4 regions of the Alteromonas sp. OM2203 genome follow, and region 4 is predicted to be linked to each of the others. Evidence: predicted binding sites of a transcription regulator. Region 4 holds the regulator's gene; each other region holds the start of a gene.
What was found. The regulator MetJ, encoded in region 4, represses methionine synthesis genes. The targets are predictions, from matches to a motif close to TAGACGTCTAGACGTCTA.

Region 1 (5,909 bases), 1.7 Mb from region 4:
AGATAAAGGTCACGTGGTTGTTGTACAAATAGGTACACAGCAAGTTGGATTCGTAGTAGACGCGCTAATAGGTCAAGAAGAGGTGGTTATAAAGCCGCTTGATGCCTTGCTACAGGGGACACCTGGCATGGCTGGAGCAACCATAACTTCAGACGGTGGAATTGCACTTATTTTAGATGTTCCGAGCCTTCTAAAACGGTATGCGCGTAAACCCATTAAGTAAGGCGATGAATTAATAGGAATAGTAATCCATGGTCTTTAAAGTCCTTGTGGTGGACGACTCGACATTTTATCGTCGTCGGGTAAGAGAAATACTCGACAGCGATAAAGAACTTGAAGTAGTCGGGGAAGCGCGAAATGGTCGTGATGCACTAGAAAAAGCAGAAGCGCTTAAACCAGATGTAATAACTATGGATGTGGAGATGCCGGTAATGGACGGCATTTCTGCGGTGAAGGCTATCATGGATAAAAAGCCTACGCCGATCCTTATGTTTTCATCATTAACCTATCACGGCGCCCAAGCCACGCTTGATGCCCTTGAAGCAGGGGCGCTCGATTTCTTGCCAAAGAAATTTGAAGATATTGCGCAAGATAGAAAAGAAGCATCTCATTTATTGTGCACCAAAGTTAGGTTGATAGCGCGCAGGGGCGTTGGTCTTAGGCGTCCGTTATTTAGAGCAACGGAAACAAGACAGTTCCCAGATAATGCGCCCAAACAGGCTTTCTTTAAAACCTCTGGATTATTGTCCGGGCATAAGGACGCTACAAAGCAACCCACCGTATCGTCGGTCAGGGCAACGGGGAAACGCTATAAATGTTTAGCGATTGGTGCATCTACTGGCGGGCCTGTTGCTCTTCAAAAAGTGCTTGCGCCTTTACCTGCAGACTTTCCGTACCCTATTTTGCTTGTCCAGCATATGCCTGGTACGTTTACCACCGCGTTTGCGCAACGGTTAAATTCAAACTGCAACATAAGCGTGAAAGAGGCTGAGCATGGCGACGTATTAAAACCGGGTCACGCCTATCTGGCTCCGGGTGGCAAGCAAATGTTGATAGAAAATATTGGCCTGAGCAAAAGCATAGTAATAACCGATGCAAGCGCGTCGGAAAAGGTCAATTATAAACCTAGCGTAGACCTTACGTTTGGTTCATTGGCTAAAGCTTTTGGTGGTGATGTTTTAGGTATTATCTTGACGGGAATGGGTGCAGACGGTCGGGAAGGCTGTCGATTGTTGAAAGACAAAGGCGCAACCATTTGGGCCCAAGATCAAGATTCTTGTGTTGTATATGGCATGCCGCAAGCTGTAGCGGTTGCTAATATATCGAGCAAGAACATTAATATTGACGATATAGGTAGTTGCGTTCAAACCGAGATGCGCTAGCGCGTTGGACTCTAACGGAATAAACATCATGAAAGTGTGGACTGTAGCAAATCAAAAAGGCGGAGTGGGGAAAACAACCACTACGGTGAGCCTTGGTGGTTTGCTTGCAGAGCAGGGAAAGCGTGTACTTATGATAGATACCGACCCTCATGCATCTCTGAGTTATTATTTCGGTATTGACGCTGAAGCAACGAGTCATTCAGTCTACGATATTTTTATTCAGTCTAGTTCACTTTCTGCCGATAACGTTATGGATTGCTTAAGTCCAACGAAGTTAGACAATCTGTATGTGCTGCCTGCCACAATGGCGTTAGCCACCCTTGATAGGACGATGGGGAGTGAGCAAGGAATGGGGTTAGTCCTTAAAAAGGCCCTGGCTAAAATTGCTGATGAATTTGATGTGGCGATTATTGATTGCCCACCAGTTTTAGGGGTACTTATGGTCAATGCACTAGCAGCATGCGACAAAGTAATTGTACCCACGCAAACAGAATATTTGGCACTAAAGGGGTTAGACAGAATGATTCGGACCATGGAAATTATGGGGCGTTCGTTAAATAAAACCTTCGATACAGTGATAATTCCAACTATGTTTGATAAGCGAACGAACGCTGCGCTAGCATCACGTAAAAAGTTATTAAGCGATTATGGTGAGCGCGTGTGGGAAGGGGTAATCCCCGTAGATACTCACTTTAGAGATGCCAGTTTAGTGCAGTTGCCTATTTCATCTGCTTATCCTAAAACTCGTGGTGTGTCTGCTTATGCGAAGCTATTAGCCGTGTTGGAGAAGTAATAAAATAATGAGCAAGCAATCACCCTTTGCCCGTGAAGAAGTGATGGAGGCCTACTTAGATAGCCTTCTCAAAGAGCCTGAAACACCGGAAGATGTTACTGCGCGCACGGCTAAGTTGCTTGAGCAAGCGTCTCAACAAATAGCGGAAACAACCCTATTAGGCGTTGAAGAGCAAGATTCTACCCAGCACAAAGAAGAGGCGATCGCAGAAAAGGTAACGTCGATTATAGAGACGTCGACGCTTAACTCTGTTGAGGATAATAAGCGAAACCCAGTAGCTCAAACCGAGAGTCAGGAAAATAGGCTTTTAGACACTGAAATTAAATCGAAAGTACCACTAAAGGATACTCTCGGTTTTCGTTTTCAAGCGCTATTCTTTGAAGTGGCGGGTTTAACGCTAGCGGTACCGTTAACTACCCTAGGCGGAATTCATCAAATTGAGAAAATTGGGCCACTTTTCGGAAAACCTGATTGGTTTATGGGTGTAATGCTGCACAGAGAGTCTAAACTCAATGTTGTGGATTCAGCAAAGTGGGTAATGCCAGAAAAATATGATGAAAACCTCGCACAATCGCTCAACTACCGATATCTTATTATGTTAGGAGAAAGTTTGTGGGGGTTGGCAAGTGAAAAGCTTGTTAATACGGTCAATTTGACTACAGATGATGTTAAATGGCGCGAGTCCACAGGAAAACGTCCCTGGTTAGCGGGGATGGTTAAAGAAAAAATGTGCGCGTTAATTGACGTTGAAGAATTAATATCTATGCTTAACAAAGGCTTAAGCAGTAACGACCAGACGCCATAGTATTGGGAGCCAGGTTCATGACCGACGAAAGAACAAGTAGTAATGCCACCGACAGCAATGACGAAGTCCTTCAATGGGTTACGTATCGCCTAGGTGATGAAACATATGGTATTAACGTAATGCAAGTTCAAGAAGTGTTGCGTTATACCGAGATAGCTCCGGTTCCCGGTGCGCCCGATTATGTATTAGGTATTATCAATCTGCGTGGTAACGTGGTAACGGTGATTGATACTCGTGCACGATTTGGTTTGCCGCCAACAGAGATAACAGACAACACACGTATTGTAATTATTGAGTCTGACGAGCAAGTTGTTGGAATTTTGGTTGATAGCGTGGCCGAGGTGGTTTACTTGAAGTCTTCAGAGATTGACAGTGCACCTAACGTGGGCACAGAGGAAAGCGCCAAGTTTATTCAGGGCGTTAGTAACCGCGATGGCGAATTACTCATTCTTGTTGACCTTAATAAATTGCTAAGCGATGAAGAGTGGGATGAGCTTAGCAATATCTAAATAAATGACTGTGCAGTATTATTTAGTACTGCCTGCATTTCCCCAAGGGTTACGTCCATGGATTGGCAGCTTGCTGCACCTACCTTGTTAGAACTAGTTTTGATTGTGTTAGTGGTTGTACTTGCCGTGACGGTTGGGCTGTTGTACTCGCACGTTCGTAAGCTGCGTACTTCTATAGAAACTAGCCAAGCTGAGCATATTGGAGCGCTCGCCCGAGTAGAAGCGTTGGCAAACAACGCGAATAATCAGCAGTCTGAAGCGCAGGCTAGAACTATAGTTATCACTCGACACCTCAAAGAGCTAGATGAAAAGCAGATAAGCATTGAAAATGAGCTTCGCGAGCTTAGGTTACAAGATCCTTCTTTACGCCTTTATCAGCGAGCAGCAGAGCTTGTGAAGCAAGGGGCAAGCATTGACGAGATTATTGAAGCCTGTGATATACCAAGAGCAGAGGCGGAAATGCTGGTTATGGTGCACAAACAAGGTAATTAACAAAACAGTTCTACAAATCTGAAAAGAAAAACGTTTAGACGTCTAGACGTAAAGATGTTGACATATTCCCAGTTATAGACACAATACAGATATCGTAATTTATCACTGGAGCCCTCTATGCCAATTCGTATTCCTGAGCAATTGCCTGCACAGAATGTACTACTAGGTGAAAACATTTTTACCATGGACATGGACAGGGCGGCCAATCAGGATATTCGTCCTCTTGAGGTTGGTATTCTTAATTTAATGCCGAATAAGATCGAAACGGAAGTACAGCTACTTCGTTTGCTCTCAAATACACCGCTTCAAATCAATGTGGACCTTATTCGTATTGACAATCAAGCGCCAAAAAACACGCCGCAGTCGCATATGGACGCTTTTTATCACGACTTCTCTGCCGTAGCGAACAAGAAGTACGATGGTCTCATTGTAACAGGAGCGCCTCTTGCTCTAATTGATTATGAAGAAGTGAAGTATTGGGACACTATGACCACAATTTTAGAGTGGGCACAGCGTCATGTTAACTCAACGCTATATCTTTGTTGGGCTGCTCACGCTGCTATGTATCACTTTTATGGCATTACCCGAGAAATAAGAGACGAAAAGTTTTCAGGCGTATTTAAACATCACGTCAATGATCCTAATAACGAGTTATTAAGAGGTTTTGATCCAACATTCTTTGCCCCTCATTCTCGGTATGGTCACATTCAAACATCGCAATACAACAGTGTAGATGGCCTAAACGTAGTGGCAGAGTCAGATGATGTAGGTGCGTATATTGTCGCTTCAGATGATAAACGGATGGTATTCGTAACCGGTCATCCAGAGTATGATCCTGATACACTCAAAGACGAATACTTTAGAGATCTATCAGCAGGGCAAACCCCTGCAATTCCAAAAAATTATTTTGAAGGAGATGATCCAGCCAAGTCTCCCATTGTACAGTGGCGCTCACACGGTAGCCTGTTGTTTACAAACTGGCTGAATTACTATGTCTATCAGACCACTCCTTACGATTTAAGTCAGCTTGCTGAAAAGTCACAGCCAAAGAGGTAGCACGTGAGCCAAAGAACAAATTCAAGCGCGCAGGCAACGCTTACAGAAGCCGCTAAACAACGTATTCTTATACTTGATGGTGCGATGGGCACAATGATCCAGCGCCACAAACTAGAAGAAGCCGATTATCGCGGAACCCAGTTCGCAGATTGGCACTGCGACGTAAAAGGTAATAACGATATGCTGGTGATTACCCAGCCTGATATTATTTACCAGATTCATTGCGATTACTTTGACGCTGGCGCAGACATTATCGAAACCAACACGTTTAACGCGACAACCATTGCTATGGCTGATTACGACATGCAGGCGCATTCTCGTGATATTAACCTTGCTGCAGCAAAGTTAGCGCGTAAAGCAGCCGATGAATTCACGGCAAAAACACCAAATAAACCAAGATTCGTAGCGGGTGTACTAGGGCCAACAAATCGCACGGCGTCAATATCACCAGATGTAAATGACCCTGGTAAACGAAACGTAACCTTTGACGAGTTAGTTGAAGCCTATAGCGAGTCGACCGAGGCACTTATCGAGGGTGGTGTAGACTTGATCATGCTAGAGACTATTTTCGACACGCTAAATGCGAAGGCGGCGGCGTTTGCCGTGGAGTCTGTATTCGAAAAATTAGGCAAGTTTTTACCCGTGATGGTATCGGGGACAATTACCGATGCCTCAGGGCGTACGCTATCGGGGCAAACCGCTGAGGCGTTTTATTACTCAATGCGCCACATCAGCCCTTTCTCTTTCGGGTTAAACTGCGCTTTAGGTCCAGACCTTCTGCGACAATATGTCGATGAAGTTGCCGCGGTTAGCGAGTGCCTTATTTCTGCTCATCCCAATGCTGGATTACCCAATGAATTTGGCGAGTACGA
Region 2 (5,909 bases), 750 kb from region 4:
AACAAAGCCTATTAACAGTGATGAGCTTATTCGCGTACTCAATCACTTTTTAGCAAAAGAAAAGCAGTAAAATGACAGCGACTAAAGAACGGCTCAAATTGCCAGGTTTACTGCATACGCCCTATAGTTAAATACAAAACCACATTAGAACATGGTCTCAGAACAAATATTGAAATCGCGCACCGCCTTGAGAAAAGAGCTTCGAGAAGCGCGTCGCGCGTTAAGCGCAGTTCAACAGGAAGAGGCCGCACGTGGTATAGCTGAGCAACTACATCGGTTGCCCTTATTAAAACACGCTCGCAATATAGCCGGTTATCTAATAAACGATGGCGAAATCGATCTTGGCCCCTATATTGCTTCGCAGTGGCAAAGCGCCCCTTCAAAACAGTTTGCGCTGCCCGTACTTCACCCCGTTTGCAAAGGTCACTTACTCTTTCTTTTTTACTCCAGCCATACTGCACTGGTGAAGAACAAGTATAAAATCAAAGAGCCTGCACTATCCTGTCAAAACGTACTTCCAACGTCACAATGTGACGTTATTCTTATGCCTTTGGTTGGATTTGATATTAAGGGAAACCGACTAGGCATGGGGGGCGGTTACTATGACAGAACACTAGCGTTTACCCAAACCAAACGGCACTCTCGAGATCAACTATGCCCCAAAAATCCAAAGCTTGTCGGTATTGCTCACGATATCCAAGAGGTTAAATCATTACCTATTGCACCTTGGGACGTGCCGTTAGACGCCATTGTCACGCCTACTAGGACGTTAATTTTCAACAACACTTAATACCCACGATATCAAAATGTGATGACTTATATGTGGGAGCGTTTACGCATATACGTTACACTGCCAAAAACGATAAGCCGGAGAATGACCATGGATCAGAACGCAAAGAAACAAGCCGTAGCCAAAGCAGCCATCGACTATGTTGAGTCTGACAGCATAGTGGGTGTGGGTACAGGTTCTACCGTCAACTTCTTCATTGAAGAACTTGGCAAGATAAAGCATAAAATTGAAGGTGCAGTGTCAAGCTCAGAAGCCTCGACCGAGCGCTTAAAAGCACTTGGTATTGAAGTATTTGAACTTAATGAAGTAAGCAATTTATCTGTTTATATCGATGGAGCAGATGAAGTTACTGAACATAAGCATATGATCAAAGGTGGTGGCGCCGCACTCACTCGCGAAAAAATTGTTGCAGGTGCAGCCACGACTTTTGTCTGTATTGTTGATGAAAGTAAGCGTGTGCCAGTACTGGGCTCCTTCCCACTCCCGGTTGAAGTTATTCCTATGGCTCGCTCTTTTGTTGCTCGCGAGTTGGTCAAACTGGGCGGAGACCCTGAGTATCGTCAAGGCGTTGTGACCGATAATGGTAACGTTATTTTAGACGTGCACAATCTCGAGATATTAAACCCTCGCGAGCTAGAGCAGAAAATTAATAACATTCCAGGTGTAGTAACCAACGGAATTTTTGCGCTGCGCGGTGCTGACATTGTGCTTAGTGCAACGGAAAGTGGCGTCGAAACTTTTAAGTAAACACCATTTGAAATGAGCAAAAAACTTCTATGCAGGTAATGCAGCTAATTACTTTTTTGCGTATATGCAACACCTGCGGTGAAAAGCTAAACAAAAACTGCTTTTAACTTTATACGTTTTCTGTTAATTTCCGTTTGGACGTCTAGATGTCTTTTAAAGAAAGTAGGTATTCTTGTTCCTCGAAGCCATTGGCTTCGACCAAAAACAAAACCGACGGAATTAAAAGCGTGGTGGCGCTAGATTTCAGACCAAAAACAGCTTCGATACGTGAGACGAGAAATACTAAGCTGCAATACCGTTAGAAGCCTTTAACAAACGTCTGAAGCACGTGTTTTAGTGATTCAAGTAAACCAAATTACATCAGTGAGAGATAGCGAGTTCATGAGCAAAGTTTCATTAGAGAAGGATAAGATCCGAATTTTGTTGTTAGAAGGTGTTCACCAGAGTGCCTTAGAAACACTTCAAAGCAATGGGTATAGCAACATTGAATTTCTCAAGACCTCTCTTCCAGAAGATGAGTTAATCGAGAAAATCAAAGACGCTCACTTTGTAGGTATTCGCTCGCGCACGCAAATTACAGAGAAAGTGGTTGATGCTGCGCAAAAGCTAGTGGCCATTGGCTGTTTCTGTATTGGCACAAACCAGGTTGATCTTGAAGCGACACAGCGCCGCGGCATCCCAGTATTTAATGCGCCATTCTCGAACACACGTTCAGTAGCAGAATTAGTGCTTGGACAAATTATTCTTCTACTTCGCCAAGTACCTAGCAAAAACGCGAAAGCACACCGTGGAGAATGGGAAAAAACGGCCGTTGGCTCATATGAAGCGCGTGGTAAGACATTAGGCATCATTGGTTATGGCCACATTGGAACGCAGCTTAGTATTCTTGCTGAACACCTTGGTATGCGCGTTCAATTTTTCGATATTGAAGACAAACTTGTATTAGGTAACTCGGCTCAAGTGAAGTCACTAGAAAAGCTACTTAACACATCTGATGTTGTATCGCTGCATGTTCCTGAAACGCCTCAAACTCAAGACATGATTGGCGAAAAAGAGCTGTCACAAATGAAAAAAGGCAGCATTCTTATTAACGCATCTCGTGGTACTGTGGTTGATATTGATGCGCTTGCAAAGGCACTGGAGAGCGGACAACTCAACGGCGCGGCAATTGACGTATTCCCTGTTGAGCCGAAATCTAATACGGAAGAATTTGAATCGCCACTTCGCGCGTTCGATAATGTCATTCTTACTCCTCACGTAGGTGGAAGCACGCAGGAAGCACAAGAAAATATCGGTATAGAAGTCGCTGGAAAACTCGCGAAATACAGCGACAACGGCTCTACGCTGTCGGCAGTTAACTTCCCTGAAGTTTCGTTACCGGAACATACGGGTCGTTCGCGCCTGCTTCATGTACACAAAAACCAGCCTGGTATTCTTACTCAAATTAACCAAGCATTTGCAGAGAAAGGCATCAACATCGAAGCTCAGTATCTACAAACAAATTCAGAAATCGGTTACGTGGTTGTTGATGTACAAGAAGACCGCGGCTATGAAGCCCTCGCTGAACTACAACAAATTGACGGTACAATCAAAACACGTATTCTTCACTAGAAACGATAGCAACAACACCTTGATGATACATCTACTGCAAGGTGTCTTTTACAAAAAAACGCTGCATGTTATGCAGCGTTTTTTTTAACTTTCATATCTAGAAGCATTGAAAGACAGCTCATTTTTAACTGCCCTTGTACCCTCAAGTCTGGCTTAAAAGAAATTGTAAACCAGGCTTACTGCGGTCTCTGTATCTAACTTCTCAACATCGTCTTCAACATTAGTGTTGTGGTCAAGTTTGAAAGACAAACGCATGGATAGGTTGCCGCTAATCGTTGCGGTAAGCGCTGATTCAGCGCGAGATTTAGTATTGTCAGAACCTACTTCCGTACTCACTGTTTGTGTGAACTTAGCGGTATCTGAAATTTTCCACGAATAGGCTGAAGATGCACGAACAATAACGCTATCTAAGTTTTCACCGTCTTGTGTTTCAATAAACGAGTAACCAGGACCGATTGAATATTCAAGGGTATGGCGTTTAGTCTCTAATACCTTTTGGTTCCAACCAGCAGCGATAGTAGATTGGTAATTAAAGTTACTGAAACGGTCGTCTTCGTATGATGCAAAGCCGAATAAACGATTATCTGGGTTTTCTAACTTGTAGTTACCCTGTGCTGAACCGAAGAACTTTTGTGCTGACGTGAATTCAATATCTTCTCCATCATCACCTTCTACTGTCTCTTGCTTGTAAAGACCTTTAAGAACGTAATCGTTACTCCAACTTTCAAGCTCCTGATGCGCTTGAATACCTGCACTGATTGACGTGGTTTCAGTGTTACCTGAGGTTGATATGAAGCCCAATTCACCTTCCATTGTAAAAGGCTTAACTTCATCATCTTGAGCGAAAACGGCTGGAGAAAGAGAAACTGCAATTAAAGATGCAAGCACTTGCTTTTTCATTGAACAATCCTATTGATTATCGGTCCATTAGTCGTACACGACACCTTTGGTACTGCAAGGCGGTACAACGCGAATTTTAACGTAGTCTGTTAGAAGGCATTGCAAAGTAGCAGCTACCATTATCGATGTGCTGCGCAGTTTACATTTTCATCCTTTCTAGTCAATGCGGAATAGACAAAAAGCCGGTTTCACTAGCGAAATTTAAACTAATTACCTAAAAAAACTGGTACACCAAGGCAACTGATGTCTCCGTGCTGAGCGCAGCGACGTCTTCTGGCGTGTCGGTTTCGTGACTTAATATAAATGACAATTTCATTGCTAATGAACCGAACACGTTCGCGGAAAGCGAGGTTTCGGAGCGAGATTTGGTATTCTCTTCACCTGCTTCAGTGCTTACAAACTGCCTTAGTTTGGCACCCGAACTCCAATGGTATTTATACTCAGCTGAAGCGCGCACAATAATGCCGTCATTTATAAGGCTATCGTTATCTTCCTCTGCCTCAATGAAGGTGTAACCTGGCCCCACGCTATAGCGAAATTCACTGTCTTCGTTGCGCCAAACGCGCTGCGACCAACCCGCCGCCAGCGAGGCTCGATGGTCGTATCCGGTAAATTTGTCATCTTCAAGATCGCCATACATGAAAAGACGGCGACCAGGGGTTAGAAGTTTATAGTCGAATTGGGCACTGGTATAAAATCGCTGAGCACTGATATCACGCTGCGTATTCGCTCTTCCGCTCTCCTTGTAAAGCAGTTCAGCAAAATAAACACTGCTCCAGTTTTCAGTTTCATGATCAGCATTCACCGCTGCTTTCACACTGGCAGCAGATGTATTACCGGTGTTAACTAATACACCAAGCTCGCCATCGAGAGTAAAACGGGGAATTTCATCGTCAGTGTCAGGAGTAAAGTCGGCATGATAGAGCGTTTCGATTAGATCTCTGGCCTTTACTGAAGCGCACACGCTTAAAAAGAAAACAGCAATAGCTATGCTTAGCAGGATTTTCATGAACATAATCTGATTTACGTTAAGCTTTTATAGTTCTTAGATTACGTCTTAAAACGACGCTTGTTATTCCAATCCTATGGAGAGCTTTCAACGTTCTTGCAGTATATCGATGAAGTAACGGGGTTTTATTATTAAAGCTCAGTTAATAAGTGAAGCAATTTTTACTGTTTCTTGCTCAGCGTAATCAATTGAATTACTTATTACTTCCATGTCGAGACTTAACGTATTGGCTATTTCTGGCGTAAAAAGTTCAATATTTGCGTAATTTTCTTTATCTAGCTGACTAAACGTTATTCGATTAGCCAATGCCAGCACACAAACATCCACGTCAGACGCGTACTTCGCCTCATCATTCATGAAGGATACAGGGTAGTACAAGCCAATAGGTAAGTGCCAATTTTCGAGTATGATACCGCTGCATTGCGCAAACGTAAAACCGAAATGCGTTAACTGGTCAATATGTGGTAATTCTTCCTTTTCAGCATTCTGATAATTGTAGTAACGCTGAGGCTCTTTCTTTGCCACTACCAATTCGCTTAGGTTTTGAAGAATACCCATAACAAAGAAACGTTCCGCGCCGCGAACATTAAGTCGCATTGCAAGGCTTTTCGCGAGCATGCCGCAGTAAACCGATTGATACCAATGTTTATCTAGTTTAATAAGAATATTGTCAAAGTGCTTGAAAGCCGTTGTGGCCGTTTCAGCCATGACCAAATTGTAAAGCGCTTCTCCACCGATAACGCTTATGGCTTTTGACACTGTCTCAATTTGGGATGGGAAACGAAATAAAGAGCTGTTCGCTAAACGCAGTACTTTAGCAGTTAGCGACGCGTCTGCACTGATAAGCTGACC
Region 3 (5,909 bases), 1.4 Mb from region 4:
GTGATTGAAATCTACCGACACCAATGGTTCTTCGGTGTAATCCAAAATGCCCTGCAAACGCCCCGCTTTTGCATTGCGAAGGGCTTGGTTCACTTGTTCAATGGTTACCTTAGACTGAAGCGTTACGCTTAAATCCATCGCAGTGACATTGATAGTAGGCACCCGAACCGCAATGGCTTCGAACTTACCCGCAAACTTAGGCAGAATGCGCTCTATACCAGCAGCAAGGCGTGTATCAACGGGGATAATCGACTGACTTGCAGCACGGGTTCTGCGCAAATCTTCGTGATAGGCGTCGATAACCTGTTGGTCATGCATAGAGGCATGAATGGTTGTGATCGTACCACTTTCAACACCAAACGCAGCGTCTAATGCTTGGATGACAGGAACAATGCAATTTGTGGTACAAGAGCCGTTAGAGACTAATTTTTGTTCACTGGTCAACGTGTCTTCGTTAGTACCAAAAATGACCGTATTGTCTAAATCTGGTGAACCGGGTGACGAGAAAAGCACTTTGCCAGCGCCTGCATCTAAATGTGCTTGCCCCGACGCTCTGTCATCAAACTTGCCTGTACACTCAAGCACAATATCAACGCCCAAGTCTTTCCAGGGTAGGTCTTTAATATCGCTTATCGCGAGCAGTGTAATATCGTCGCCTGCGACATTCAGCGTGTTGTTTTCTAAGGCCACATCAAAACGGAACCGCCCGTGGGCGGTATCGTATTTAAGTAGATGTGCAATGCCTTCAGGTTTTGCAATGTCGTTAATGGCCACCACGTTAAACTCGTTGTTGCGCCCACTTTCATACAGCGCGCGCAACACGTTGCGACCAATACGACCAAACCCATTTATGGCAATATTTACCATAGGCTTATCTATTACCTCTTACAGAGACAGTGCAGCCTCTACTACAGCGTCAGTGGTAATGTTGAAGTGCTTAAACAGGTCGCCAGCAGGTGCAGACTCACCAAAGGTATCCATGCCCACGATAGCGCCATTAAAGCCAACGTACTTGTACCAGCTGTCTTTAGACAGCGCTTCTACAGCTACGCGTTTAACAACGCTAGAAGGCAATACGCTTTCACGGTAGTCAGCAGACTGACGGTCGAATACGTCAGTAGATGGCATAGATACTACGCGAACGGCCTTACCTTGCTCGGTAAGTTTCTCTGCTGCTTCTACGGCTAGCTGAACTTCAGAACCGGTACCAATAAGAATAAGCTCTGGTGTACCCTCGCAATCTTTAAGTACGTAACCGCCTTTAGCGATATCTGCAACTTGTTGGGCCGTTCTTTCTTGCTGCGCTAAGCCTTGACGCGTGAAGATTAGCGTTGTTGGGCCGTCAGTGCGCTCAATAGCAGACTTCCACGAAACAGCAGACTCAACCTGATCACAAGGACGCCAGTTATCAAGGTTAGGCGTTGCACGTAGCGCAACCACCTGCTCTACCGGCTGGTGCGTTGGACCGTCTTCACCTAGACCGATTGAATCGTGGGTGTAAACGAAAATTGCAGGCTGCTTCATTAGTGCCGCCATGCGTACCGCATTACGTGCATATTCCATAAACATTAGGAAGGTTGCACCGTATGCCTTGAAGCCACCGTGAAGGGCAATACCATTCATCATGGCAGACATACCAAACTCACGTACACCATAATAAATGTAGTTACCTGATGCATCGTTTGCTTCAACGCCTTTGCTACCTTCCCAAATGGTAAGGTTAGAACCTGCTAGGTCGGCAGAGCCGCCTAATAGCTCAGGAAGTAACGGACCAAACGCGTTTAATGCATTTTGCGACGCTTTACGTGAAGCAATGTTTTGTGGGTTAGCTTGAAGTTCAGCGATGATAGCGTCTGCTTTGTCGCTGAAATCTGCTGGCAGTTCGCCATTTACACGGCGTTTGAATTCTTCTGCAAGCTCTGGGTAGGCGGCTTCGTATGCTGCGAAAGCGTCATTCCAGGCACTTTCCGCTTTTGAGCCTTTCTCTTTGCCATCCCAGCCCGCATAAATATCGTCTGGAATTTCGAAAGCGCCATGGCTCCAGCCAAGCTTCTCGCGAGTAGCAACAATTTCGTCCTCACCTAGTGGTGCACCGTGACAAGACTCGGTACCTTCTTTATTAGGCGAACCGAAACCAATGGTGGTTTTACAACAAATAAGCGTAGGCTGCGCCGTATTCGCTTGTGCCTTCTCAATGGCAGCTTTTACTTGCTCAGCATCGTGACCGTCAACACCATCGATCACTTCCCAGCCGTAGCTCTTAAAGCGCGCTGGTGTGTCGTCGGTGAACCAGCCTTCTACTTCACCGTCAATTGAAATGCCGTTGTCATCCCAAAATGCGATAAGCTTACCAAGGCCAAGTGTACCGGCTAGTGAACACGTCTCGTGTGAGATACCTTCCATCAAGCAGCCATCGCCTAGGAATGCGTAGGTGTGATGGTCAACAATGTTGTGGCCGTCACGGTTAAATTGTGCAGCTAGTACTTTTTCAGCAAGCGCCATACCTACAGCATTACTAATACCTTGGCCAAGTGGACCTGTGGTGGTTTCAACACCTGGTGCATAGCCATATTCTGGGTGTCCTGGTGTTTTAGAGTGTAGCTGGCGGAAGTTCTTTAGTTCTTCAATTGGCAGTTCATAGCCTGAAAGATGAAGTAGAGAATACAACAGCATCGAGCCGTGACCATTTGAAAGTACAAAGCGATCGCGGTTAGCCCAAGACGGGTTAGCAGGATTGTGAGATAAGAAATCACCCCATAGTACCTGTGCGATATCAGCCATCCCCATGGGGGCACCTGGGTGACCAGATTTAGCTTGTTGAACGGCGTCCATACTTAATGCACGGATTGCGTTGGCGAGTTCACGACGAGAGGGCATGTTGTCTCCTGGTTTATTTTGTATCTTTTGTTTCGTATCTTAGCGGGCTAGCAGAGCTAGACGAGCGTAGAGATAAGGCGTTTGCTCTACTTCTTTATACGATTGAATGTGGCGTTATTCTTACCTATGCCACCTAACAGTTCAATGAGTTTTCATTGCTAATAGCGAAAGTAATAGTAAAAAATGGTCTATACGCTCACCGATGCGTATTAGCACGGTAATGAAAACCCTCTTATCTTTGCCTAAGTCTCTTTATTCTATAGAAATAACCCTGATACTGATCGGGTTTTGTCAACATTTCGTAACAAAGAGACTTTTAGACGTCTAGAAGTAAAGACTGGTATTTATAACTTGTTTTAGTACAATATACGACTATTTTGATAATTTAACGCTTACGGAGCATTTATGGCCACGCATTTATTCACATCCGAGTCAGTGTCTGAAGGACATCCGGACAAAATTGCTGATCAGATCTCAGATGCGGTTCTTGACGCAATTTTAGAGCAAGATCCTCGCGCTCGGGTGGCCTGCGAAACGTATGTAAAAACCGGTATGGTTTTAGTAGGTGGTGAAGTCACTACTTCAGCTTGGGTAGATATTGAAGAACTTACCCGAAAAACAGTAAAAGAAATTGGCTATACGCATTCTGATATGGGTTTTGACGCCGATTCATGTGCTGTATTAAATGCTATTGGTAAACAGTCTCCTGACATCAACCAAGGCGTTGACCGCGAAAGCTTAGAAGAGCAAGGTGCAGGTGACCAAGGCCTAATGTTTGGCTATGCAAGCGATGAAACTGACGTATTAATGCCAGCGCCAATTACTTACTCTCACCGCCTTGTTCAAAAACAAGCTGAAGTACGCAAGTCTGGCAAGCTTGACTGGCTTCGCCCAGACGCGAAAAGCCAGATTACTTTCAAGTATGAAAACAATAAGCCGGTTGGCATTGATGCCGTTGTACTGTCAACTCAGCACTGTGATTCAGTAAGCACTGAAACAGTACGTGAAGCGGTAATGGAAGAAATCATCAAGCCTGTGCTTCCAAGCGAGTGGATTGACACAAATACACGCTTTCACATCAACCCAACGGGACGATTCGTAATCGGTGGTCCAATGGGCGACTGCGGCTTAACAGGTCGTAAAATCATCGTAGATACTTACGGCGGTATGGCCCGTCACGGCGGCGGCGCTTTCTCTGGTAAAGATCCGTCAAAAGTAGACCGCAGTGCAGCCTACGCGGGTCGTTACGTTGCTAAGAACATTGTTGCAGCTGGTCTTGCCAAGCGCTGTGAAATTCAAGTGTCTTACGCCATTGGTGTTGCAGAGCCAACGTCTATCAGCATCGATACTTTCGGTACAGGTGTGGTTGATGAGAAAACACTCGTTGCATTAGTGCGTGAACACTTTGATTTACGCCCGTATGGTCTTATTCAAATGCTTGACCTTGAGCGCCCTATTTACCGCCCAACCGCAGCATACGGTCACTTCGGTCGTGATGAATTCCCATGGGAAGCAACAGATAAAGCGGAAGCACTTAAAGCCTCTGTTTAAAAATAAAGGGCCTACAGCTCTGTTCAAGCGCCGCCGAATGATACTTTCAATCGGCGGCGTTTTTATATAAGTAGCCTTATCGAAGGTGCAGAATAAAAAATCACGCTTTCTGTTTTCAAGCCCCAGCATTTAGCCTATGATTAAAAAATGTTCGTTTGTTTATTGATACCACCGCTTGTCGATAACGTTCTACGCATGCGGTGACAATTTACACTTAGGTTCTTCTATGAATGTCGTTACCGGTATTTCTTCCGTTTTATGCATTGCATTAGCATTGATAACAATGCCGGTATCAGCACAAACATCTGACGCCCACTTCAATCCCATTCAATTTAAAAGTAAAAAACTTGCACGATGGCAGCTCAACAGTATGTATCGCGTTCAATCGATTACTGAAACGCATTATTATGACAGTAGTTTTACCTACCCTGCCGGATCGCAGGGAATGATTAGCGCCAGTCGACGCTTCGATACTTGGGTTCCACAAAAACTTTATGCTACTTATAAGACTAACAATACGGCTTTTCAACATTACGCTGAGTGGCTCTATCTGCCCCATGACGAGGGTACGTTTACCCGGTTGGGCTGGCTTCTTGGCGGTGGAGATGGTTTAAACATGGCTGTTGAAATCGAACACCGGCAGGTGGGTGAAGAGGAAAATATGGCGCTATCACTTGGTGTCAATTATCTCTTTTAAACCACGGATTATGTTCTAGTAAGTTCTAGGGTTTTTGCATAGGTTTGCTGAATTATCATTGCATCTGAACTCGCTCTATGTCGCTTAACATCAAACTCAGCATTTAAATTATTTTTCACTTCGTGCCACTTCTCCATTTGCGCCTCGCTTAAAATATAGTCAAGCGCTCGACATGTGAAAGACATCTCCACCTGAGCAGCAGCGAACAATTTAATAAGCCACGGGTTGTCTACTACCCAGCCATCGCTATAAACAACCGTATTCCCTAAGAAATTGTTTAATTCCATACAAACGGTTAACGGCTCTTCCCCCCTCGCTTGCAGCATCTGCTGTGATATGCCATGCAGCGATTCAGCCTCTTTGTCCCAATGTACCCAAGAGGCGAAAGGTCTGAGTAATTTGCACCACTTTGCACCATCATAGCGCACTATACCAATTTCAATGGGATAACTTGCTGCACCAAAACCGCTTGCTTCAATATCGATTATTGTTGGCAGGGTTATTTTTCGCACACGAACTCCAAACTACCGTTTATCACTGCTTGCAACACTGTCAAACACCATTTATTTATGTTGGCAAAAAATACACTGGGCGTATTATTACCACTCAACTTCTTTACGCACCTGCATTGTTAACAAAGAGATAACATAATACTAATAAGCATTAATAGTAGAATCATGCCACATTTACCCTCTTAACGTTTAAATACAGAGTCGGTGCTGTTTTATCGGTTTATCCGCCACACTAAATTTATACTAAAGAACAATACGATTCCGAAAAAAGT
Region 4 (5,909 bases):
TATGGGGGGCTTGATTTTAAGACCCATGGGTATCGATAGTTCATAACTTGTTATTTGAATGGTAACTGGGGGCGGCCTCGCTGGCAAAAGTTTAATATAAACTTTATACAAAAAAGGCGCATTAGCTGCGCCTTCTCGTCTGCATGTTTCGTCCACTCAAAGTGACTACCTTTGCGGATTGGTTTTACGCACCTGAACGCACACCCAACATGTGACAGATAGCATAGCTGAGTTCACTGCGGTTCAATGTATAAAAGTGGAAGTGCTTTACCCCTTCTTTTGCCAGCACTTTAACCTGATCCATAGCAATGTTTGCACCAATAAGGTTACGAGTAGCTTGGTCATCAGCATCAAGGCCATCAAACATTTTGTGTAACCAGCCAGGCACGTGTACGTTCGTAAAACCTGCGAACTTAACCAAAGTTTGGTAGTTGGTTACGGGTAAAATACCCGGTACTAAATCTAAATCTACACCAGCGGCGGCGGCTCTGTCTCTGAATCGCAAAAATACGCTAGTATCGAAGAAGAACTGCGTGATGGCTTCCGTAGCGCCAGCCTCTGCTTTGCGCTTTAAATTGAGTAAATCGAATTGGGCATTAGGCGCTTCGGGGTGTTTTTCAGGATAAGCAGCAACAGAAATATCAAAATCGGCAACGTCTTTCAAAAGTGCAACTAAGTCAGAGGCATACATCTCTGTTTTTTCTACTCCCGGCGGCAAATCGCCCCGTAGCGCTACAATACGGCGAATACCTGAATCCCAGTAGTCTTTAGCAATTTGTTTAAGCTCATCGCGGCTCGCATCGACGCAGGTTAAATGAGGAACTGCGGCTACGCCTGTCTGCTGCTGAATGCGTTTAACAACATCGTGAGTTCTGTCGCGTTCGCCACTGTTTGCACCATAGGTTACCGACATGTAGCTGGGCTTTAGCGGCGCTAAACGCTCGACCGATTTCCAAAGGGTTTGCTCCATGGCTTCCGTTTTAGGCGGAAAAAATTCAAAAGATACATCTATATCACGCAGTTCCGACAGGGACTGGTTTAATGCATCGATACCTTGCGCGTACGAAACCATGGTTTATTCTCTCAAAAATATGTTCTTATGGACGTTTAGACGTCTAAATTAAAGAATATATGTCTAGACGTCAAGAGGTTTACACTGCTCAATTGACCTTTTCGTGAACTTGTTTAGAATTTCTGTTCATAATATAAAAAGAGTAGACCGAGTTAGCACAATGGCAGAATGGAATGGCAAATATATTCACCCCTACGCAGAGCATGGCAAAAAAAGCGAACAAGTAAAAAAAGTCACTGTCTCTATCCCAATTAATGTACTCAAAGCTCTGACTGATGAGCGCACCCGCCGTCAAATAAACAATTTGCGTCACGCGACTAATTCCGAGCTGCTTTGTGAAGCATTTCTACATGCGTTTACTGGGCAGCCTTTGCCAAACGATGATGATCTGCGTAAAGACAACCTTAACCGCGTCCCGGCAGAAGCTAGACGTATTATGGAAGAGATGGGGATTGACCCAAGTTTCGAGAACAACGTAACCGAAGACGACTAATCGTTACCTTCTAATTAAAATATAAAAAGCGGCGCCCTTACTGTGAAATGATTTCGCACTAAAGGCACCGCTTTTTGCTGCGTGTTATATCAGCAATTTACAGCCTGTGTTGAGAAGCTAAAACCTGCGCTTAGCAACCTTAGCTTTCAACGACAAAAAGATTGAATTTTATTCGCTTGCGCTCTCGGGCAAACGTGCCACACCAGACGCTATTGCTGCTTTAGAAACTGCAGTTGCAATGCGTTCACAAAGGCGAGGGTCCATCGGCTTCGGAATAATATACTCTTTACCAAACGTCAGGCTGTCGCTTTTACTGGCCGCTAATACTTCCTCGGGAACAGGCTCTTTGGTAATACTGCGAAGAGCTTCTACGGCCGCCACTTTCATTTCATCGTTAATTGCCGTTGCGCGAACATCCAACGCGCCCCGGAAAATAAACGGGAAGCATAAAACATTATTCACCTGATTCGGATAGTCAGAGCGACCTGTGGCCATGATAAGGTCTTTGCGCACCTCATGAGCCAGTTCTGGTTTTATCTCAGGGTCTGGATTTGAACAGGCAAATACAATTGGGTTTTCAGCCATTAGCGCCAGTGTTTCTGGTGGCAAAACATCTGGTCCTGATACGCCAACAAAGATATCTGCGCCTTCCATAACATCTTCTAACGTCCGCTTGTCGGTATTATTCGCAAAGAGCTTTTTGTGTTCAGTTAAATCTTCGCGACGAGTATGGATGACGCCTTTTCTATCAAGCATGTAAATACGCTCGCGCTGAGCACCACACTTAATAAGCAGCTCCATACAGGCAACCGCGGCAGCCCCTGCACCCATACATACAATTTTAGCGCTCTCGATATTTTTACCCTGAATCTCTAGCGCGTTAAGCATACCTGCTGCAGTTACGATAGCCGTGCCGTGCTGATCGTCATGAAACACCGGAATTTTGCAACGCTTAATAAGCTCTTGCTCAATTTCAAAACACTCTGGCGCTTTAATATCTTCTAAGTTAATTCCGCCGAAGGTATCAGCAATGTTGGCAACAGTGTTGATAAACTCTTCTGTAGTGCGATGCTTTACTTCAATATCGATAGCATCAAGCCCCGCAAAGCGCTTAAACAGCAGGGCTTTGCCTTCCATTACAGGTTTCGATGCCAGAGGTCCTAAATTCCCCAACCCTAAAATAGCGGTTCCGTTACTGATAACGGCAACCAAGTTACCTTTACCCGTATATTTATAAGCGTTGTCGGCATCTTCAGCGATTTCTCTGACCGGCTCGGCAACGCCTGGGCTATAGGCAAGAGCAAGGTCATCGACACTATCGGCAGGCTTGGACAGCTCAACGCGGATTTTTCCAGGGGTAGGTTTAGCGTGATAATCGAGTGCGCGTTGTCTAAAATCTGACATGTAAAATGGTATCCTTGAATGTAGGGTTCATCGGTGTTTTGCCCTCGGTCTGTCGCTATTTTATTGTTGTTGTAGGTATAGATAAATTAACGTGAGCGCAATACAACTAAGCAGTTAAAAACGTCTTATAATCAATTGCTAGCGCCAGAGTTAGTACTGAACGATGTGTGTCGTACCTAAAGCGCCAGAAGGCTACTATTGAGCTATTATTCACAGAATTAATACTCACTATTAGTATGCCGTTGGCAACTCTAACACAGCTAATTACTGTGTACATATCTGATCAGAATTCTCATTTACCAATGTAGGTGAGACGTACTAATTAGACCAGTAAAATACCGCTATAATTGGCATTCATATTATTTATTTTGACCGGCTGCTTCATTCGGTTGATCTATTGAGAGAGCGTGGGTTTTAACGTTGCGTTGACCGAGTGCGACTAAATAGAATGTTTGTTTCAGCGATATCCAAGCGTCTTCAGCATTGTATGGTGAAAACCATCGTCTTTTTTAGGCGCCTATTTTGTCTGGTAACATGACATAAAAACTAATGCGAATGCTCACTTTTATGAGTGAACGCTCCACGGAGAGTTACCAAATGACAGAAAGAAAATTAATTGCCGTTCTTACCGATGTTTGTGAAACGGCGAAGCAAGGTGAAAATGGCTTTGTTTGGCTAACTCATACTGGTCACTGGAGAACGCCACAGGTAGTGGCGGTATTCACAACTGAGCAAGCAAGAAAAAAGGCGCTAAGTAGCGGATGGGATACCTGGTTCATCAATGAAGTGAATATTGCCTTGGACTCAGTTAAATCGGAGGCACAAGCCATTCATTTTGATAGCGAAGAGGCTTGTAACAGTAGCAGTAGGGGTGACTGGGAAAAGCATCTGTCGCGGCGAGATAGCTTCCATTAACTTCAAGTGACGCTGCTTGGTATAAACCATCAAAATAGAAATAATTTAAGTAATAAAAAAGCGCCATAAAGGCGCTTTTTCAAACTCGATATCAGGCTTACTTTTTGCCCAATGCACCGAAACGCTTCTTGAAGCGATCAACACGACCACCAGTATCAACGTTACGTTGCTTACCAGTGTAGAATGGGTGACATGAAGAACATACGTCTAGGTTGATGTCTTTACCAAGCGTAGAACGAATATTCATTACGTTACCACATGAGCAAGTTGCTGTGATTTCTTCGTATTTAGGGTGGATATCTTGTTTCATTGGGTTACCTCACATAATAAGGCCGTATCGCTATACAACCCGAAGTCGCACACCATACGTTACTTAATTCAAATGATAAGTCGTTCAAAGAACAGCCTATCGCAAAAAGAGCGGCGCATGATAAAGGATGGGAGGGGCTTGATCAAGCGGTTTTTGACTAATTGCTAAACAAGGAAGCGACACAAGAAGGCCAAGCCAAAACATTCCTTTCATGCTTAACCGTAAAGTATGTTTAAATATTTGTCGTACAAGACTAAGGCAATACGGGCGAGTAATAAATTGTGCTGTGAGCAGCGCAAATTTCTGCAATGTTAGGCTTAGCAGATAGGCCTAGTCGTGTAAGTGATTTTAATATAAGTAGCCCATTATTAAGAGTTCGGTAAGCGCAGTGTGCGCTGTAAAAGTCATCAAATAAGGTAGAACGTTCGCAATGGCCTTTATCCAAGTTGCCGTGCCAGTGCCACTGCGCCAACTTTTCACATATACCCACGGCAGCGCACTAAGTGCGGGCGTGAGGGTGGTTGTACCTTTTGGTCCACGCAAATTAGTGGGTGTGGTCGTTGAAACACTGCAAAAACCTGAAAGTAAAATTGATAATGCCGATAAGCTAAAGGCCATCGAGTCGGTACTTGACGACAACTCTGTTATAGATGATGCGTTGCTGAAAATGGCCCAGTGGCTCTGGCAGTATTATCATCATGCGCCGGGTGAAGTTTTACACGCCATGTTGCCTGTTTTACTGCGCAAAGGTGAGTCGGCGGCCCCTACACCGCAAGATATGCTAATGCTTACCGAAGAAGGTAAGCAAACGGCTGCAGACACGTTATCGCGGGCTCCTAAACAACAAGGCTGTTTTACGGCTCTGGCTGGTGGTGCCTTATTAGCCTCGCAGGCGCGCAAGCAGTATGGAGCACCTGCAGTCAAAGCGCTCGTCGAAAAGTCTCTGGCAAGTATCGAAGAAGTGGCACCTGAATTGAAGTCAGGCAGTTGGCTTGCCTCTTTATCACTGTCTGAAAAACCAATTCCAGACACTGAGCAGTCAGTTGCTATTGCCGCGCTTAACCGTCAGCAAGGCAACTTCGCGGTGAGTTTGCTTGAAGGGGTTACCGGTAGCGGTAAAACAGAAGTGTATCTCCAGGCTATCGAGCCTTTGTTGCGTGCGGGTAAGCAGGTCCTTATTCTGGTGCCAGAAATCGGACTTACGCCGCAAACGGTGTCTCGTTTTGAAAAGCGGTTCGGTATAGCCGTGGGTGTTTTGCATTCTCAGCTTTCTGATAAAGAACGGCTGCACGTTTGGCAGCGGGCCAAGGCTGGCGAGCTCGGTATTGTCATAGGTACACGTTCGGCAATTTTTACTCCCCTAAACAACCCCGGCATGTTAATTGTAGACGAAGAGCATGATGAGTCATTCAAGCAGCAAGATGGCTTGCGTTATCACGCGCGGGATCTTGCTGCTATGCGCGCCAAGCAGCACAACATTCCACTTCTATTAGGTAGCGCCACTCCGGCACTTGAAACGCTAAACAATGCATTAACTGGTCGCTATGCACACTTACAGTTGACCAAGCGTGCTGGCGGCGCGAGAAGTACGCACCAGCACGTTTTAGATGCTCGTGATCAGCCGATTCATTATGGTATTTCGCAAGGCCTGTTGACCATTATGCGTCAACATATCAGTGCAGGTAATCAGGTATTAGTATTTGTAAACCGTAGAG

Region 1: the regulator MetJ is predicted to act here: its motif matches at 4,017-4,034, upstream of metA (homoserine O-acetyltransferase MetA).
Region 2: the regulator MetJ is predicted to act here: its motif matches at 1,673-1,690, upstream of serA (phosphoglycerate dehydrogenase).
Region 3: the regulator MetJ is predicted to act here: its motif matches at 3,195-3,212, upstream of metK (methionine adenosyltransferase).

Annotation. Positions count from the first base shown of each region.
Region 1 is NZ_CP183209.1:1,208,149-1,214,057, forward strand. It holds gene ACM0P2_RS05370 (chemotaxis protein CheW) at 1-223, shown strand, start outside; gene ACM0P2_RS05375 (protein-glutamate methylesterase/protein-glutamine glutaminase) at 252-1,382, shown strand; gene ACM0P2_RS05380 (ParA family protein) at 1,411-2,175, shown strand; gene ACM0P2_RS05385 (chemotaxis protein CheW) at 2,183-2,980, shown strand; gene ACM0P2_RS05390 (chemotaxis protein CheW) at 2,998-3,489, shown strand; gene ACM0P2_RS05395 (DUF2802 domain-containing protein) at 3,547-3,981, shown strand; gene metA (homoserine O-acetyltransferase MetA) at 4,099-5,037, shown strand; gene ACM0P2_RS05405 (homocysteine S-methyltransferase family protein) at 5,041-5,909, shown strand, end outside.
Region 2 is NZ_CP183209.1:3,309,293-3,315,201, forward strand. It holds gene ACM0P2_RS14660 (ATP-binding protein) at 1-70, shown strand, start outside; gene ACM0P2_RS14665 (5-formyltetrahydrofolate cyclo-ligase) at 170-790, shown strand; gene rpiA (ribose-5-phosphate isomerase RpiA) at 881-1,537, shown strand; gene serA (phosphoglycerate dehydrogenase) at 1,919-3,148, shown strand; gene ACM0P2_RS14680 (DUF481 domain-containing protein) at 3,302-4,048, opposite strand; gene ACM0P2_RS14685 (DUF481 domain-containing protein) at 4,263-5,063, opposite strand; gene ACM0P2_RS14690 (HDOD domain-containing protein) at 5,196-5,909, opposite strand, start outside.
Region 3 is NZ_CP183209.1:897,285-903,193, reverse strand. It holds gene epd (erythrose-4-phosphate dehydrogenase) at 1-867, opposite strand, end outside; gene tkt (transketolase) at 886-2,877, opposite strand; gene metK (methionine adenosyltransferase) at 3,283-4,428, shown strand; gene ACM0P2_RS04090 (hypothetical protein) at 4,655-5,125, shown strand; gene ACM0P2_RS04085 (exonuclease domain-containing protein) at 5,134-5,637, opposite strand.
Region 4 is NZ_CP183209.1:4,059,905-4,065,813, reverse strand. It holds gene metF (methylenetetrahydrofolate reductase) at 185-1,072, opposite strand; gene metJ (met regulon transcriptional regulator MetJ) at 1,233-1,565, shown strand; gene ACM0P2_RS17800 (malic enzyme-like NAD(P)-binding protein) at 1,734-2,969, opposite strand; gene ACM0P2_RS17795 (hypothetical protein) at 3,567-3,884, shown strand; gene rpmE (50S ribosomal protein L31) at 3,982-4,194, opposite strand; gene priA (primosomal protein N') at 4,625-5,909, shown strand, end outside.